DNA from 2 places in the Actinacidiphila sp. bgisy160 genome. Region 1 is predicted to be linked to the other one. Evidence: riboswitches for the same ligand, from Rfam matches in the RefSeq annotation. Region 1 holds a riboswitch; the other holds the start of a gene.
What was found. Region 1 has a riboswitch for glycine ahead of gcvP (aminomethyl-transferring glycine dehydrogenase). Riboswitches for the same ligand answer to the same signal wherever they lie in the genome.
Positions count from the first base shown of each region.

Region 2: linked by a shared signal. The riboswitch ahead of gcvT (glycine cleavage system aminomethyltransferase GcvT) and the one ahead of gcvP (aminomethyl-transferring glycine dehydrogenase) in region 1 are both predicted to bind glycine.

Region 1 is NZ_JBYIQW010000074.1:14,339-21,692, reverse strand. It holds gene AC3EUJ_RS34050 (DNA polymerase IV) at 1-645, shown strand, start outside; gene AC3EUJ_RS34045 (PRC-barrel domain-containing protein) at 558-938, opposite strand; glycine riboswitch at 1,040-1,144, shown strand; glycine riboswitch at 1,145-1,268, shown strand; gene gcvP (aminomethyl-transferring glycine dehydrogenase) at 1,300-4,185, shown strand; gene AC3EUJ_RS34035 (DUF5999 family protein) at 4,255-4,461, opposite strand; gene AC3EUJ_RS34030 (hypothetical protein) at 4,711-5,301, opposite strand; gene AC3EUJ_RS34025 (glutamate-cysteine ligase family protein) at 5,859-7,354, shown strand, end outside.
Region 2 is NZ_JBYIQW010000008.1:112,559-119,912, forward strand. It holds gene AC3EUJ_RS10200 (enhanced serine sensitivity protein SseB) at 1-761, opposite strand, end outside; gene AC3EUJ_RS10205 (hypothetical protein) at 944-1,693, shown strand; gene AC3EUJ_RS10210 (AAA family ATPase) at 1,728-2,363, opposite strand; glycine riboswitch at 2,579-2,680, shown strand; gene gcvT (glycine cleavage system aminomethyltransferase GcvT) at 2,860-3,972, shown strand; gene gcvH (glycine cleavage system protein GcvH) at 4,058-4,438, shown strand; gene AC3EUJ_RS10225 (serine hydroxymethyltransferase) at 4,503-5,774, shown strand; gene AC3EUJ_RS10230 (L-serine ammonia-lyase) at 5,928-7,310, shown strand.

The DNA of each region.
Region 1 (7,354 bases):
CGCTGTGTGCGCAGGCTGCGCTCCGCGGGCCGCTCGGGACGCACCGTCGTGCTGAAGGTACGGCGGTACGACTTCACGACCCTGACCCGTTCGGAGACCCTGCGCGCCCCCACCGACGACCTCACGGTGGTCCGGGAGACCGCGGCGCGGCTGCTGGAGGCCGTGGACATCACCGGCGGTGTCCGGCTGCTCGGGGTCGGTGTCGCGGGGCTCGCCGACTACACGCAGGAGGACCTGTTCGCCCAGGCGGCGGAACGGGTGGAGAGCACGGCGGGCGAGGAGTCCGGCCCGTCCGAGAGGGCGCCGGAGCGGCCCGCGGAGGAAGCCCGCGAAGCCGGGCCGGCCGAGCGGAGGTGGGTGCCGGGCCAGGACGTACGGCACACCCGGTACGGCGCCGGGTGGGTGCAGGGCAGCGGCGTCGGGAGGGTCACCGTCCGCTTCGAGGAACCGGACTCGACGGTGCCGGGCCGGGTGCGCACCTTCGCGGTGACCGACCCGGAGCTGGAGCCGTCCGAGCCGCTCCCGCTGGTGTTACCGGGCCCGCCGGGGCTCCCGCGTCAGCTGTCGCCGGCCAGCGTGCCGAAGTCGCGGTCCGGCGGGGGCTCCGGCACCGGGCCGGACAGGGAAGGCCCGCTCATGCCGTAGTGGTGGTAGAGCTGGAGCTCCTGCTCGGGGGAGAGGTGCCGGCCCACGCCGAAGTCCGGGGCGTCCTTGATCAGTGACTTGTCGAACGGCACGCGCAGCTCTTCCCCGGTGAACTCGCTCGGTTCCAGCGGCACGAACGCGTCGCGGCTGAACAGACCGGTGCGCACCGCGGCCCATTCGGGCTCTCCGGTGGCGTCGTCGAGGTAGACCTCGTCGACCGTCCCGATCTTCATCCCGTTGCGGTCGAAGGCCCGGCGCCCGATGAGGCTGCGCGGATCGATACCGGTCTGCACGGTCCCTCCAACTGGTCGCGATTAATCCTATTTAGGCATGAAAGGTGGCGGCTGTCACATGACCCGTCCCCGGACCGCGCTGGTACGCTGGCAGCGGCTGCTGACCCCTTGCGGGAGAGTCCTGGCGACGCGGGGAACCGCCCGCCCGGCGCCGAAGGAGCAAACCCTCCCCGGAATCTCTCAGGCATCCGTACCGCATGGGCGAGGTCACTCTGGAAAGCAGGAAGGGCGGCACACCCTGTGCGCGGCCGCTTCCTCACCGACGGTGAAAGCCGCCCCGGCACGTGCGGGACGGTGAAGCTCTCAGGTTCAGATGACAGAGGGGGAGGCCGTGTCGCGCCAGACCAGGAGGCCTCCGCAGATGACCGCCAACCGCATCCCACTCTCCGAGCTGGAGCGCGGCATCCCCTTCGAGCAGCGCCACATCGGGCCCGACGCCGGTGCGCAGGCCAAGATGCTCGCGCAGGTCGGCTACGGCTCGCTGGACGAGCTGACCGACGCCGCCGTCCCGGACACCATCAAGAGCGCCGAGGCGCTCGGGCTGTCCGACGCCCGCACCGAGCCCGAGGTCCTCGCCGAGCTGCGCTCGCTCGCCGACCGCAACCAGGTGCTGCGGCCCATGATCGGCCTCGGCTACTACGGCACCTTCACCCCGCCGGTCATCCTGCGCAACGTCATGGAGAACCCCGCCTGGTACACGGCGTACACGCCCTACCAGCCGGAGATCTCCCAGGGCCGCCTGGAGGCCCTGCTGAACTTCCAGACGGTCGTCGCCGACCTCACCGGGCTGCCCACCTCCGGTGCCTCGCTGCTCGACGAGGGCACCGCGGCCGCCGAGGCGGTGGCTCTCGCCCGCCGCGTCGGCAAGGTCAAGGACGGCGTCTTCCTGATCGACGCCGACACCTTCCCGCAGACCGTCGCCGTGATCGAGACCCGCGCCGAGCCCACCGGCGTCGAGATCGTCGTCGCCGACCTCAGCGAGGGCATCCCGGCTGAGATCGCCGAGCGCGGTGTCTTCGGCGTGCTGCTGCAGTACCCGGGCGCCTCCGGCGCCGTGCGCGACCTGAAGCCCGTCATAGAGCAGGCCCACGGGCTGGGCGCGATCGTCACCGTCGCGGCCGACCTGCTGGCCCTGACCGTGCTCACCTCCCCGGGCGAGCTCGGCGCCGACATCGCGGTCGGCACCACCCAGCGCTTCGGCGTGCCCATGGGCTTCGGCGGCCCGCACGCCGGTTACATGGCGGTCCGCGAGGCGTACGCCCGCAACCTGCCCGGCCGCCTGGTCGGCGTCTCCGTCGACGCCGACGGCGACAAGGCCTACCGCCTGGCGCTGCAGACCCGCGAGCAGCACATCCGCCGCGAGAAGGCCACCAGCAACATCTGCACCGCGCAGGTGCTGCTCGCCGTCATGGCCGGCATGTACGCGGTCTACCACGGCCCGGAGGGCCTGGCGCAGATCGCGCGCCGCACCCACCGCTATGCCGCGCTGCTCGCCGCGGGCCTGCGCGCCGGCGGCGTCGAGGTGACCACCGGCTCCTTCTTCGACACCGTCACCGCCCGTGTGCCCGGCCGTGCCGCCGAGGTCGTGGCCGCCGCCCGTGCGGCCGGGGTCAACCTGCGCCAGGTCGGCACCGACCTGGTCGGCATCGCCTGCGACGAGACCACCGGCCGCGCGGACCTCGACGCGGTCTGGGGTGCCTTCGGCGTCACCGGCGACCTCGAGGCCCTGGACGCGACCACCGAGGACGCGCTGCCCGCCGGTCTGACCCGCGGCGTGGACTACCTGACCCACCCGGTCTTCCACCAGCACCGCTCCGAGACCGCGATGCTGCGCTACCTGCGCCGCCTCGCCGACCGTGACTACGCGCTGGACCGCGGCATGATCCCGCTGGGCTCCTGCACCATGAAGCTCAACGCGACCACCGAGATGGAACCGGTCACCTGGCCCGAGTTCGGCGCGCTGCACCCCTTCGCGCCGGCCGACCAGGCCGAGGGCTACCTGACCCTCATCCGCGAGCTGGAGGAGCGCCTCGCCGAGGTCACCGGCTATGACAAGGTCAGCCTCCAGCCGAACGCCGGCTCCCAGGGTGAGCTCGCCGGCCTGCTGGCCGTCCGCGCCTACCACCGCGCCAACGGCGACTCCCAGCGCACGGTCTGCCTCATCCCGTCCTCCGCGCACGGCACCAACGCCGCCAGCGCCGTGATGGCCGGCATGAGGGTCGTCGTCGTGAAGACCGCAGGCGACGGCGAGGTCGACGTCGAGGACCTGCGCGCCAAGATCGAGCAGCACCGCGACGAGCTCGCCGTGCTCATGGTCACCTACCCCTCCACGCACGGTGTCTTCGAGGAGCACATCGGCGACATCTGCGCCGCGGTGCACGACGCGGGCGGCCAGGTCTACGTGGACGGCGCGAACCTCAACGCCCTGGTGGGCCTGGCGAAGCCCGGCCACTTCGGCGGCGACGTGTCGCACCTGAACCTGCACAAGACCTTCTGCATCCCGCACGGCGGCGGCGGCCCCGGCGTCGGCCCGGTCGCGGTCCGCTCCCACCTCGCCCCGTACCTGCCCAACCACCCGCTCCAGCCGACCGCCGGCCCGGAGACGGGCGTCGGCCCGATCTCGGCCGCGCCGTGGGGCTCGGCCGGCATCCTGCCGATCTCCTGGGCGTACGTGCGGCTCATGGGCGGCGAGGGCCTCAAGCGCGCCACCCAGGTGGCGGTGCTCAGCGCGAACTACATCGCCAAGCGCCTGGAGCCGCACTTCCCGGTGCTCTACACCGGCCCGGGCGGGCTCGTCGCGCACGAGTGCATCATCGACCTGCGCCCGCTGACCAAGGAGACGGGCGTGACGGTCGACGACGTCGCCAAGCGCCTGATCGACTACGGCTTCCACGCGCCGACGATGTCGTTCCCGGTGGCCGGGACGCTGATGATCGAGCCGACGGAGAGCGAGAACCTCGCGGAGCTCGACCGCTTCTGCGACACGATGATCGCGATTCGCGCGGAGATCGATCGGGTCGGCTCGGGGGAGTGGCCCAAGGAGGACAACCCGCTGCGCAACGCCCCGCACACCGCGGCGGCGCTGGGCGGCGACTGGGAGCACGCGTACTCCCGTGAGGAGGCGGTCTTCCCCGCCGGTGTGTCGGCCGCGGACAAGTACTGGCCGCCGGTCCGCCGCATCGACGGCGCCTTCGGTGACCGCAATCTGGTCTGCTCCTGCCCCCCGCTGGACGAGTACGACGCGTAAGGGCGGTTGACGCGCAAGGGTCGGCCCCGCTGCTGAAGCGGGGTCGGCCCTGTGTCGTTCCCGGCCCGGTCAGGCCGCTGTGACGATGTGCTCGCTGCCGAGCGGGCGGTGCGGGGCGATGATCTGCCCGTCGGGGAGGAGCTCACCGGTGTCCTCGAAGAGCAGGACGCCGTTGCACAGCAGGCTCCAGCCCTGCTCGGGGTGGCTGGCCATGATGTGGGCGGCCTCGCGGTCGGGGCTGCCGGCGGACGGGCATTGCGGCTGGTGCGGGCACATGGACGACGTCTTTCGCTGCGAGTGGTGTGAAGTACGGCTGCCTTGGGTAGGAACCTCGGTCATGCCGCTCCCCCGTTCAGTCGGTCGGTCCCAGTGTTGCTCTACTGAGCGATTTCCGCAGGGATTTCGCGTGAGCTGTCCTCGTTGGTTGGGGACGCATTCACTCTCGCGGGCGGTTGCCCGGACAATGCAACGCCTCCGTGACCGGACGGTCACGGAGGCGTGCGCGGGTGGCCCCAGCCGGGAGCCTCAGGCGGTGGTGCCGAGCAGTGGTGGCGGAGCCAGCCGCAGGGTCAGCACCGGCACCAGGTCGGAGAGCCGGTGCATACGGTGCGCGGCGATCCCCGGTGGGGCCGGCGCCAGCGGGATCAGCAGGTCGGAGGGGGCCGGCTGCGCCGTGCCCGCGTCCGCCGCGACGTCCCCGTGCAGCCACAGCGTCAGCATGTAGAGACCCGGTACCGAGAGCAGGTGCGGCTGGTACGGGGTGGTGAGTGCGTCGGCCTGGCGCAGCGCGCGCTCGGTGGAGGCCAGGTAGGGGCCCTCGCAGAAGTGCGAGAACGCCCAGCCGTCCGGGGTGTCCACGGTCTCGCCCGCGGCGGCCACCTTCTCGTCGGCGCGGATGTGGAAGCGCCAGCCGGTCAGGCGCGCCCGGGGCAGTCCTCCCGGTCCGGTGATCACGGGGTCGAGGACATGCAGGGGGAGCGGGTGCTCGGCGACCAGTGGCCCCGTGGCGTTGCGCAGCGAGGGGGTGCGGGCCTCGCGGACGGCGGTCGGGGAACTCAGGGCGGCGAGAACGCTCCGCAGGGCGGGAGCGGGGGCTGGGGCTACCTGCAGCGGCATGGTGGGCGGCCTCTCATGAGGAGACACGGGGGTGCTTCGGTGGGGTGCGGACAGCACTGTCAGCGATGGAGCAGACGACACGGCGGCAGGCCGGGACAGTCCGGATCCGCGGGGCGCGCGGGGGCGGCGACGTACGGAATCAGCGTGGGCATGCGGATCCCTTCCCGTGGCCGGTGCGTCGCGGGCGCGCGGCGGGTCGCGGAGGCTCTGCCTGTGAACGAAGGATATACGAGGAGTGTTCGCGCAGTGTTTCATCTAGCCGTCAGCGATATTACGGGCAAGGCGGTTCCGGGTCACCCTGGACGGGTAATAGCTCCCCAATTGCACCGCCGCCGACCCCGTGAACTGCGTTTTCCGCGCTACTGCGGATGGCTGAATCTCGTCGGTGTTTTTCACGAGAGGACCGCCGCCGGCATGTGAATTCTGTCCATGCCCGCGGAATGTGCCGCGAGACGGTGCTCGCGGCCAGCTTAGCGGCTCAGGGGCGGCGCCGGGGGCCTTATCGATCTCAGGGCTGGGCATGATGTGATCACGGCCCACTCGAGGAAGGACCTCCGATGGGGGAAAAGGTCGTGGCCACGGGGTTCGACCTGGCCGACCGCCAGCGGTACCGCAGGAAGCTGAAGCAGTGCCTGCTGGGGTTGGAGCGACTGCTGGAGGAGAAGCGATTCGACCGTCCCCGCAATCTGATGGGGCTGGAGATCGAACTCAATCTCACCGACCGCGACGGGTTGCCGCGCATGATGAACGAGGAGGTCCTCGAGCGCATCGCGAGCCGCGATTTCCAGACCGAGCTCGCACAGTTCAACATCGAAGTGAACATCGCGCCGCACCGGCTTTCCGGCCGGGTCCTGGACCGCCTCGCAGAAGAGTTGCGCATGGGTCTGGGATATGCCGAGACAAAGGCCCGCGAGGTCGGCGCCCGCATCGTGATGGTGGGAATCCTGCCCACCCTCGGCGCGCAGGACCTGGTCGGTGCCAACCTCTCCCGCGTCGACCGCTACATGCTGCTCAACGACCGCATCCTCGCCGCCCGCGGCGAGGACATCACCCTGGACATCTCCGGAGTGGAGCGGCTGACCTGCGTCTCCGGCTCGATCGCCCCGGAAGCCGCGTGCACGTCGATGCAGATGCATCTCCAGGTCACTCCCGCGCGCTTCGCCGCGGTGTGGAACGCCGCGCAGGTGGCGGCCGGCCCCCAGGTCGCGCTCGGCGCCAACTCCCCCTTCCTGTTCGGCCGTGAACTGTGGCGGGAGACCCGCCCCACGCTCTTCCAGCAGGCCACCGACACCCGCCCCGAGGAGCACCGGGCCCAGGGCGTGCGCCCGCTGACGTGGTTCGGCGAGCGCTGGATCGACTCCGCCTACGACCTCTTCGCCGAGAACGTGCGCTACTTCCCCTCGCTGCTGCCCATCTGCGAGGACGAAGACCCGCTGCACGTCCTCGACGAGGGCGGGGTGCCGCAGTTGAAGGAACTCACGCTGCACAACGGCACGATCTACCGCTGGAACCGCCCGGTGTACGCGGTGGTCGACGGCGTACCCCACCTGCGCGTCGAGAACCGGGTGATGCCCGCCGGGCCCACCGTCGCCGACGTGCTCGCCAACACCGCCTTCTACTACGGGCTCGTCCGCTCCCTCGCCGAGGCGTCGCGCCCGGTGTGGAGCCGGCTGCCGTTCGCCGCGGCCGCGGCGAACTTCGACGCCGCCTGCCGGTACGGCATCGACGCGGTGCTGACCTGGCCCCGGCCAGGCCGCGGCAGCGGTCTCGTGGAGATCGGGGCCGTCGAGCTCGTACGGGACGAACTGCTGCCGATGGCGTCCGCGGGACTGGACGCGTGGGGGATCGACCCGGTGGACCGGGACCACTACCTCGGCATCATCGAGGGCCGCTGCCGCAACCGCATGAACGGCGCCGAGTGGCAGGCCGTCGCCTTCCACCAGGAGCTGGACCGCGGGCTGGACCGGCAGCGGGCACTGGCCGCGATGACCCTGCGCTACTGCGAGCTGATGCACACCGGCGCCCCCGTGCACGAGTGGCCGCGAGAACGCTG
Region 2 (7,354 bases), on a different contig from region 1:
AAGGGTCGCACGCGCTCCAGCATCCAGTCGCCGATGGGGTCCTGCGCGACGTCCAGCAGGACCAGATTGACCTGCCAGGGCAGCGGTACGGCGCCGAGCGCGCGCCCGAGGGCGGCCATGGCGGCGGCCCGGTCCTCCTCCTGCCAGCGGTCGAGTTCGACGCCGACGAAGAGCGTGGCGGGGTCGCCCTCGACGCTGGCCAGCGCGCGGCGGGCGGAGAGCACGACGGGGATCACGGCGAACTCGCCCGCGGCGGCGGCCAGAAAGTCGACCGGCTCCTCGTCCGGCGAGGGTTCCCACAGCCGGACCCGGGCCCCGGTCGGGGTGCCGGGCTCGCGGTCGGTGCGGCACAGCTCCATCACGGCGGCGGGCGGCAGCGGGATACCCACCGCGCCACCGGGGTTGACGGCTATCCCGAGCTGCGGAGGCAGCCCGCGGGCGAACTCGCGTGCGGGGGCGACGGCGAAGCTCATGCCGGAGCCGGCGGCGAGGAACTGCTGTTCGGAGCTGAAGACCGGGACGTAGACGCCGCCCTCGAGTTCGAGGGTCGGCAGGTCGAGGTCGGTGCTGTCGGGGCCGCCGCCGTTCGGCAGCGGGATCCACAACTGCGAGCGCCCGAGCACCTCCAGGACGCGGGCCGTGGCACCCGGGTCGCCGAGTGCCGCGGAGAGCACTTCCTCGAGTTCGTTGGCGGGCCAGCCGCCGGCACCGTGGACCGGCGGGGCGAAGCCGTCCGGTATCCGCTGCCCCGGGATGTTCACTGCGTCTCGCCTCGCAATTTCCTGTGGTGATGCGCTCCGTGGAAACCCTATCCGGCGGCGGGCGGAAGCGACCCCTGATCACACGGCCGTCACGCGAAGCGATCGTCCGGTTGCGAAGCGTGACAACGGCTCCGAAGGTAGGACGAGCAAGGAGAAAACCCTCAACCGGGAGATGTCTCGACATGCGCATCACCAGGATCAACTCCACCCTCATAGCGGCGGCTGTCTGCGCCTCGCTGACGATGGGCCTCACCGGCGGTGTCGCGAGTGCCCACGCCCCCACCCGGAGCACGGCCGTCGAGGTCGAGCACCTCGCCGCCCGCGCGGCGGAGACCGGCGACGCCCAACTCATCGCCAGTCTGGGTGACACGCTGTCCATCGGGGCCAAGCTCACTCAGGAAGCCCAGGTCGAAAGCCCGGACTCGGCGAAGCTGGAGGAACTCCGCAGGGGTCTGGAGGAGGCGAGCCGACAGCTGGCCTCGGTCCTCGACCAGGCTGGTGCGGTGTCTCCCGGCATCACCGACCCGGCGGCCATGGACCCGGGCGCGCCAGAGGCGGGCCTGGACCCAGGCGATCCCGGCCAGTTGGGTGATGTGGGTGATCCAGGCGCCATCGATCAGGTCGGCGGGCCGGGTGACCAGGGCGCCGCGGACGCCGTCGACGACGTCAGGACCGCGCTCACCAGGCTGGGTCAGGACGTCACGGACCTGCTGGCCAAGGTGGTGGCCAAGGACCTCGCGGGCGTGTCGGCCGGTGTCGCCACCGTCGTCGCCGACCTGCAGGCCCTGCTGATGGCGGTGCCGAAGCTGCTCACCGGCGCACTGCCGCTGCCGATTTCGCTGCCGCCACTGCCCCTGAACGACCAGGGGCAGCAGCTGTCGCCCGACGCGCAGTTCGCGCCGCAGGCCCAGCCGGACCCTCAGGGTCAGTAGCGGTTCCACCCCTCACGCGTCGCGGCCCGGCCGCTCAGCCGTCGAAGTCGATGGACTCGAGCTCCCGGGCCGCTTCGCGGTCCAGCAGCACCACCGAGACGCACGCTCCGGGCAGCCGGCCCGCCTCCGCCTCCGCCAGCAGGCGGCGGGAGGCGTTGCGGTGCCGGGCCATGGCGTACCCCGACACCCGGCGGCCGCGTTCGCGCTGGCCGTCCAACGCGGTCCGCACGGGGACGTCCAGCAGCACCAGGTGCATGCCCCGCCCCCGGCGTCGCGCCGCGCGGGCGACCCAGGCGCGCACCCAGCGCAAGGTGCCGCAGTCGTGCAATACGACGCTGTCGCCCGAGCGCAGCGCCCGCCACAGTCCGGCGTAGTGCGCGAGCCGCACCAGGGGCCGGTAGAGGGGGTACGGCAGCAGCCGCGGCAGCCGGGCCTGCCAGCGTTCGCGTACGTCCTGCGAGTCGATGAGGCGGGCGCCGCCCGCCGCGCGGCGCATGAGGGTGCTCTTGCCGCCGCCCGGGAGGCCGGAGACGACCAGGACGTCACCCGCCGGGTAGCGCAGGACGCGCACCGGCCGGCGCCCCCGCCGCAGGTCGAGCAGCCGGCGCGGCCGCACGGCGCGGCCCCCGCGGCGCGCCTCCCCGGCCCGCGCCGTTACCGGCCGGGACACGGCCGGGACCCCGGCCGTCGCATACGCACTCTGCCAACGCACAGTTCGCCCTCCGGGTCAGACATTCAAGAAATGGTAAATCCTGTGTCTTTGCCTACCCAGAGGAACGGCGTCGTTACTACCGGATCGGGACCGGACCGGGACATCCGGGACGCGATCGCGACAACGGCGTACGCCCGTGCAATGATGGCCGCCTCAATCTCATACCGGCCGTTCGAGGCCGCGCGGGAGAGTTTTCCGCACCGCTGCGGCGGGCGGGACGCCGAAGGAGCAAGTCCTCCCTTGAATCTCTCAGGCACAGATACCGCGCGTTCGAGGCACATCTGAAAAGCGGGCGCGCCCTCCCGGTCACGGGGGTGCCGCCCCACCCAAGGTGCAAGCCAGGACTCCTCCACCCGGGGGGTCCAGGTGAACCTCTCAGGTTCCGATGACAGATGGGGAGGACCTGCCCCGTCATCGCCCTACCTGTCCCTTCCTCGCCTTGGGAGCCCGACCGATGAGTGAACCCCGCCGTACCGCACTGGACGCGCTGCACCGCGCCCTCGGCGCCACCATGACCGACTTCGCGGGCTGGGACATGCCGCTGCGGTACGCCAGCGAGCGCGACGAGCACACCGCCGTGCGGACCCGGGCCGGCCTCTTCGACCTGTCCCACATGGGCGAGATCACGGTCACCGGTCCGGCCGCGGGCCAGGCGCTGGACCACGCGCTGGTCGGCCACATCTCGGCGCTGGCGGTGGGCCGCGCCCGCTACACGATGATCTGCGCGCCCGACGGCGGCATCCTCGACGACCTGATCGTCTACCGCCTCGGTGACGAGGAGTACATGGTCGTCGCCAACGCCTCCAACGCCCAGGTCGTCCTCGACGCGCTGACCGAGCGCGCCGCCGGCTTCGACGCCGCCGTCCGCGACGACCGGGACGCCTACGCGCTGCTCGCCGTCCAGGGCCCGCAGTCGTCCGCCATCCTGAAGTCGGTCACCGACGCGGACCTGGACGGGCTCAAGTACTACGCGGGCCTGCCCGGCACGGTGGCCGGCGTCCCCGCGCTGATCGCCCGCACGGGCTACACCGGCGAGGACGGCTTCGAGCTCTTCGTCGCCCCGGCCGACGCGGAGAAGCTGTGGCAGGCCCTGACCGAGGCGGGCGCGGAGGCCGGCCTGGTGCCGTGCGGCCTGTCCTGCCGCGACACGCTGCGCCTGGAGGCGGGCATGCCGCTGTACGGGCACGAGCTGACCACCGCGCTCACGCCCTTCGACGCCGGGCTCGGCCGGGTCGTCAAGTTCGACAAGCCGGGTGACTTCGTGGGCCGTGAGGCGCTGGCCGCGGCCGCCGCCAAGGCCGAGGCCGCGCCGCCGCGCAAGCTGGTCGGCCTGGTCGCCGAGGGCCGCCGGGTCCCCCGAGCGGGCTACCCGGTGGTGGTGGGCGGCGAGGTGGTCGGCGAGGTCACCTCCGGCGCACCGTCCCCGACCCTGGGCAAGCCCATCGCCATGGCGTACGTGGACGCCGGGCACGCCGCGCCGGGCACCTCCGGTGTGGGCGTGGACATCCGCGGTACGCATGAGCCGTACGAGGTGGTGGCCCTGCCGTTCTACAAGCGGCAGCGCTGAGTTCCCGATCACATCGGGCACAGTCGTCCCACCTGTCAAGACAGCCGTTCACCAGCACATACCGTCATCCAGGAGAATTCACGTCATGAGCAACCCCCAGCAGCTGCGGTACAGCAAGGAGCACGAGTGGGTCTCGGCCGCCGACGCGGACGGTGTGTCCTCGGTGGGCATCACCGAGCACGCGGCGAACGCCCTCGGCGACGTCGTCTACGTCCAGCTCCCGGCGGTGGGCGACACGGTCGCCGCGGGTGAGACCTGTGGTGAGCTGGAGTCCACCAAGTCGGTCAGCGACCTTTACGCCCCGGTCTCCGGCGAGGTCACCGAGGTCAACGAGGATGTCGTCAACGACCCCTCGCTGGTGAACTCGGCGGCCTTCGAGGGCGGCTGGCTGTTCAAGGTGAAGGTGTCCGACGAGCCGGGCGACCTGCTCTCCGCGGACGAGTACACCGCCTTCACCGGCAACTGACCGCTCGGGACCTCCCGACCGCTCCGCCCTGTCCACTCCGACCTCCGGACGGATGACCCCCCAGATGTCGCTTCTCAACAGCTCACTGCACGAGCTCGACCCCGACGTCGCCGCCGCCGTCGACGCCGAACTCCACCGCCAGCAGTCCACCCTTGAGATGATCGCCTCGGAGAACTTCGCTCCGGTCGCGGTGCTCCAGGCCCAGGGCTCGGTGCTGACCAACAAGTACGCCGAGGGGTACCCCGGGCGCCGCTACTACGGCGGTTGCGAGCACGTCGACGTCGTCGAGCAGCTCGCGATCGACCGGATCAAGGCGCTCTTCGGCGCCGAGCACGCCAACGTCCAGCCGCACTCGGGCGCGCAGGCCAACGCGGCCGCGATGTTCGCGCTGCTGAACCCCGGCGACACGATCCTGGGCCTGAACCTCGCTCACGGCGGGCACCTGACCCACGGCATGAAGATCAACTTTTCCGGCAAGCTCTACAACGTGGTCGCCTACCACGTGGACGCGGAGACCGGGCAGGTCGACATGGCCGAGGTCGAGCGCCTGGCCAAGGAGTCCCGCCCGAAGCTGATCATCGCCGGCTGGTCGGCGTACCCGCGGCAGCTGGACTTCGCGGCCTTCCGCCGGATCGCCGACGAGGTCGGCGCGTACCTGATGGTCGACATGGCGCATTTCGCCGGCCTGGTGGCGGCGGGGCTACACCCCTCCCCCGTGCCGCACGCGGACGTCGTCACCACCACCACGCACAAGACGCTCGGCGGCCCGCGCGGCGGCGTCATCCTGTGCAAGGCCGAGCTCGCCAAGAAGATCAACTCGGCGGTCTTCCCGGGCCAGCAGGGCGGCCCGCTGGAGCACGTCATCGCGGCGAAGGCGGTCGCCTTCAAGATCGCGGCGAGCGAGGAGTTCAAGGACCGCCAGGTCCGCACCCTGGAAGGCGCGAAGATCCTCGCCGAGCGGCTGACGCAGGGCGACGTCACCGCGGCCGGTGTCTCGGTGCTGTCCGGCGGCACCGACGTCCACCTGGTCCTGGTCGACCTGCGCGACAGCGAGCTCGACGGCCAGCAGGCCGAGGACCGGCTGCACGCGATCGGCATCACGGTCAACCGCAACGCCGTCCCGAACGACCCGCGCCCGCCGATGGTCACCTCCGGCCTGCGCATCGGCACCCCGGCGCTGGCCACCCGGGGCTTCGGCGCGGAGGACTTCCGCGAGGTCGCCGACGTCATCGCCGAGGCCCTCAAGCCGGGCTTCGACCCGGAGACCGCCAAGGCGCTCGGCGCCCGGGTCACCGCCCTGGCCGGCAAACACCCGCTGTACCCCGGCCTGAGGTAACCGGCGTCACCCGGTGTGCGGGACCGCCCGTGAGGACGGTCCCGCACACTGGAGCAAGCGCGGCGCACCCACGCCGCCCACGTACCACCCGGCGGCGACCCCGCCGGCCGCCCGCGGACAACGGGGTCCGCGAACCCGAGGAGTCATCGCACCGTGGCCATCTCCGTCTTCGACCTCTTCTCGATCGGCATAGGCCCGTCCAGCTCCCACACCGTGGGCCCGATGCGCGCCGCGCGGATGTTCGCCCAGCGGCTGAAGAACGACGGCCTGCTGGCGGGCGTCGCCTCCGTGCGCGCCGAACTGTTCGGCTCGCTCGGCGCGACCGGTCACGGCCACGGCACCCCCAAGGCGGTGCTGCTGGGCCTGGAGGGGCACTCCCCCCGCACCGTCGACGTCGACACCGCCGACGAGCGGGTCGAGGAGATCCGCGGCAGCGGCCGCATCAGCCTGCTCGGCGCCCACGAGATCCCGTTCTCCGCGGACGACGACCTGATCCTGCACCGTCGCCGCTCGCTCCCGTACCACGCCAACGGCATGACGCTCTTCGCGTACGACGAGGCCGGCGTCCCCGTGCTGGAGAAGACCTACTACTCGGTGGGCGGCGGTTTCGTCGTCGACGAGGACGCGGTCGGCGAGGACCGCATCAAGCTCGACGACACGGTGCTGAAGTATCCCTTCCGCACCGGCGACGAACTGCTCCGGCTCACCCGGGAGACCGGGCTGTCCATCTCCGGCCTGATGCTGGAGAACGAGAAGGCCTGGCGCACCGAGGCCGAGATCCGCGCGGGTCTGCTGGAGATCTGGCAGGTCATGCAGGACTGCGTGAGGGCCGGGCTGTCCCGCGAGGGCATCCTCCCCGGCGGCCTCAAGGTCCGCCGCCGCGCCTCGGCCACCGCCCGCCAGCTGCGCGCCGAGGGCAACACGGCCGCGCACGCCATGGAGTGGGTCACCCTCTACGCCATGGCCGTCAACGAGGAGAACGCCGCCGGCGGCCGCGTCGTCACCGCCCCCACCAACGGCGCCGCCGGCATCATCCCGGCCGTCCTCCACTACTACGTGAACTTCGTGGCCGCGCAGTCGACGCAGACCGAGCAGGAGGACGGCGTCGTCCGCTTCCTGCTCGCGGCGGGCGCGATCGGCATGCTCTTCAAGGAGAACGCCTCCATCTCCGGCGCCGAGGTGGGCTGCCAGGGCGAGGTCGGTTCCGCCTGCTCCATGGCAGCGGGCGGCCTCGCCGAGGTCCTCGGCGGCGGCCCGGAGAAGGTCGAGAACGCCGCCGAGATCGGCATGGAGCACAACCTCGGCCTCACCTGCGACCCCGTCGGCGGGCTCGTCCAGATCCCCTGCATCGAGCGCAACGGCATGGCCGCGGTCAAGGCCGTCACCGCCGCGCGCATGGCGATGCGCGGGGACGGGCGGCACCACGTCTCCCTCGACAAGGTCATCAAGACCATGAAGGAGACCGGCGCCGACATGAAGGTGAAGTACAAGGAGACCGCCCGCGGCGGCCTCGCGGTCAACGTCATCGAGTGCTAGGGAAACCGGCCCTGACCAGCGTGTTCCTGTCTTTCAGCGCTGTC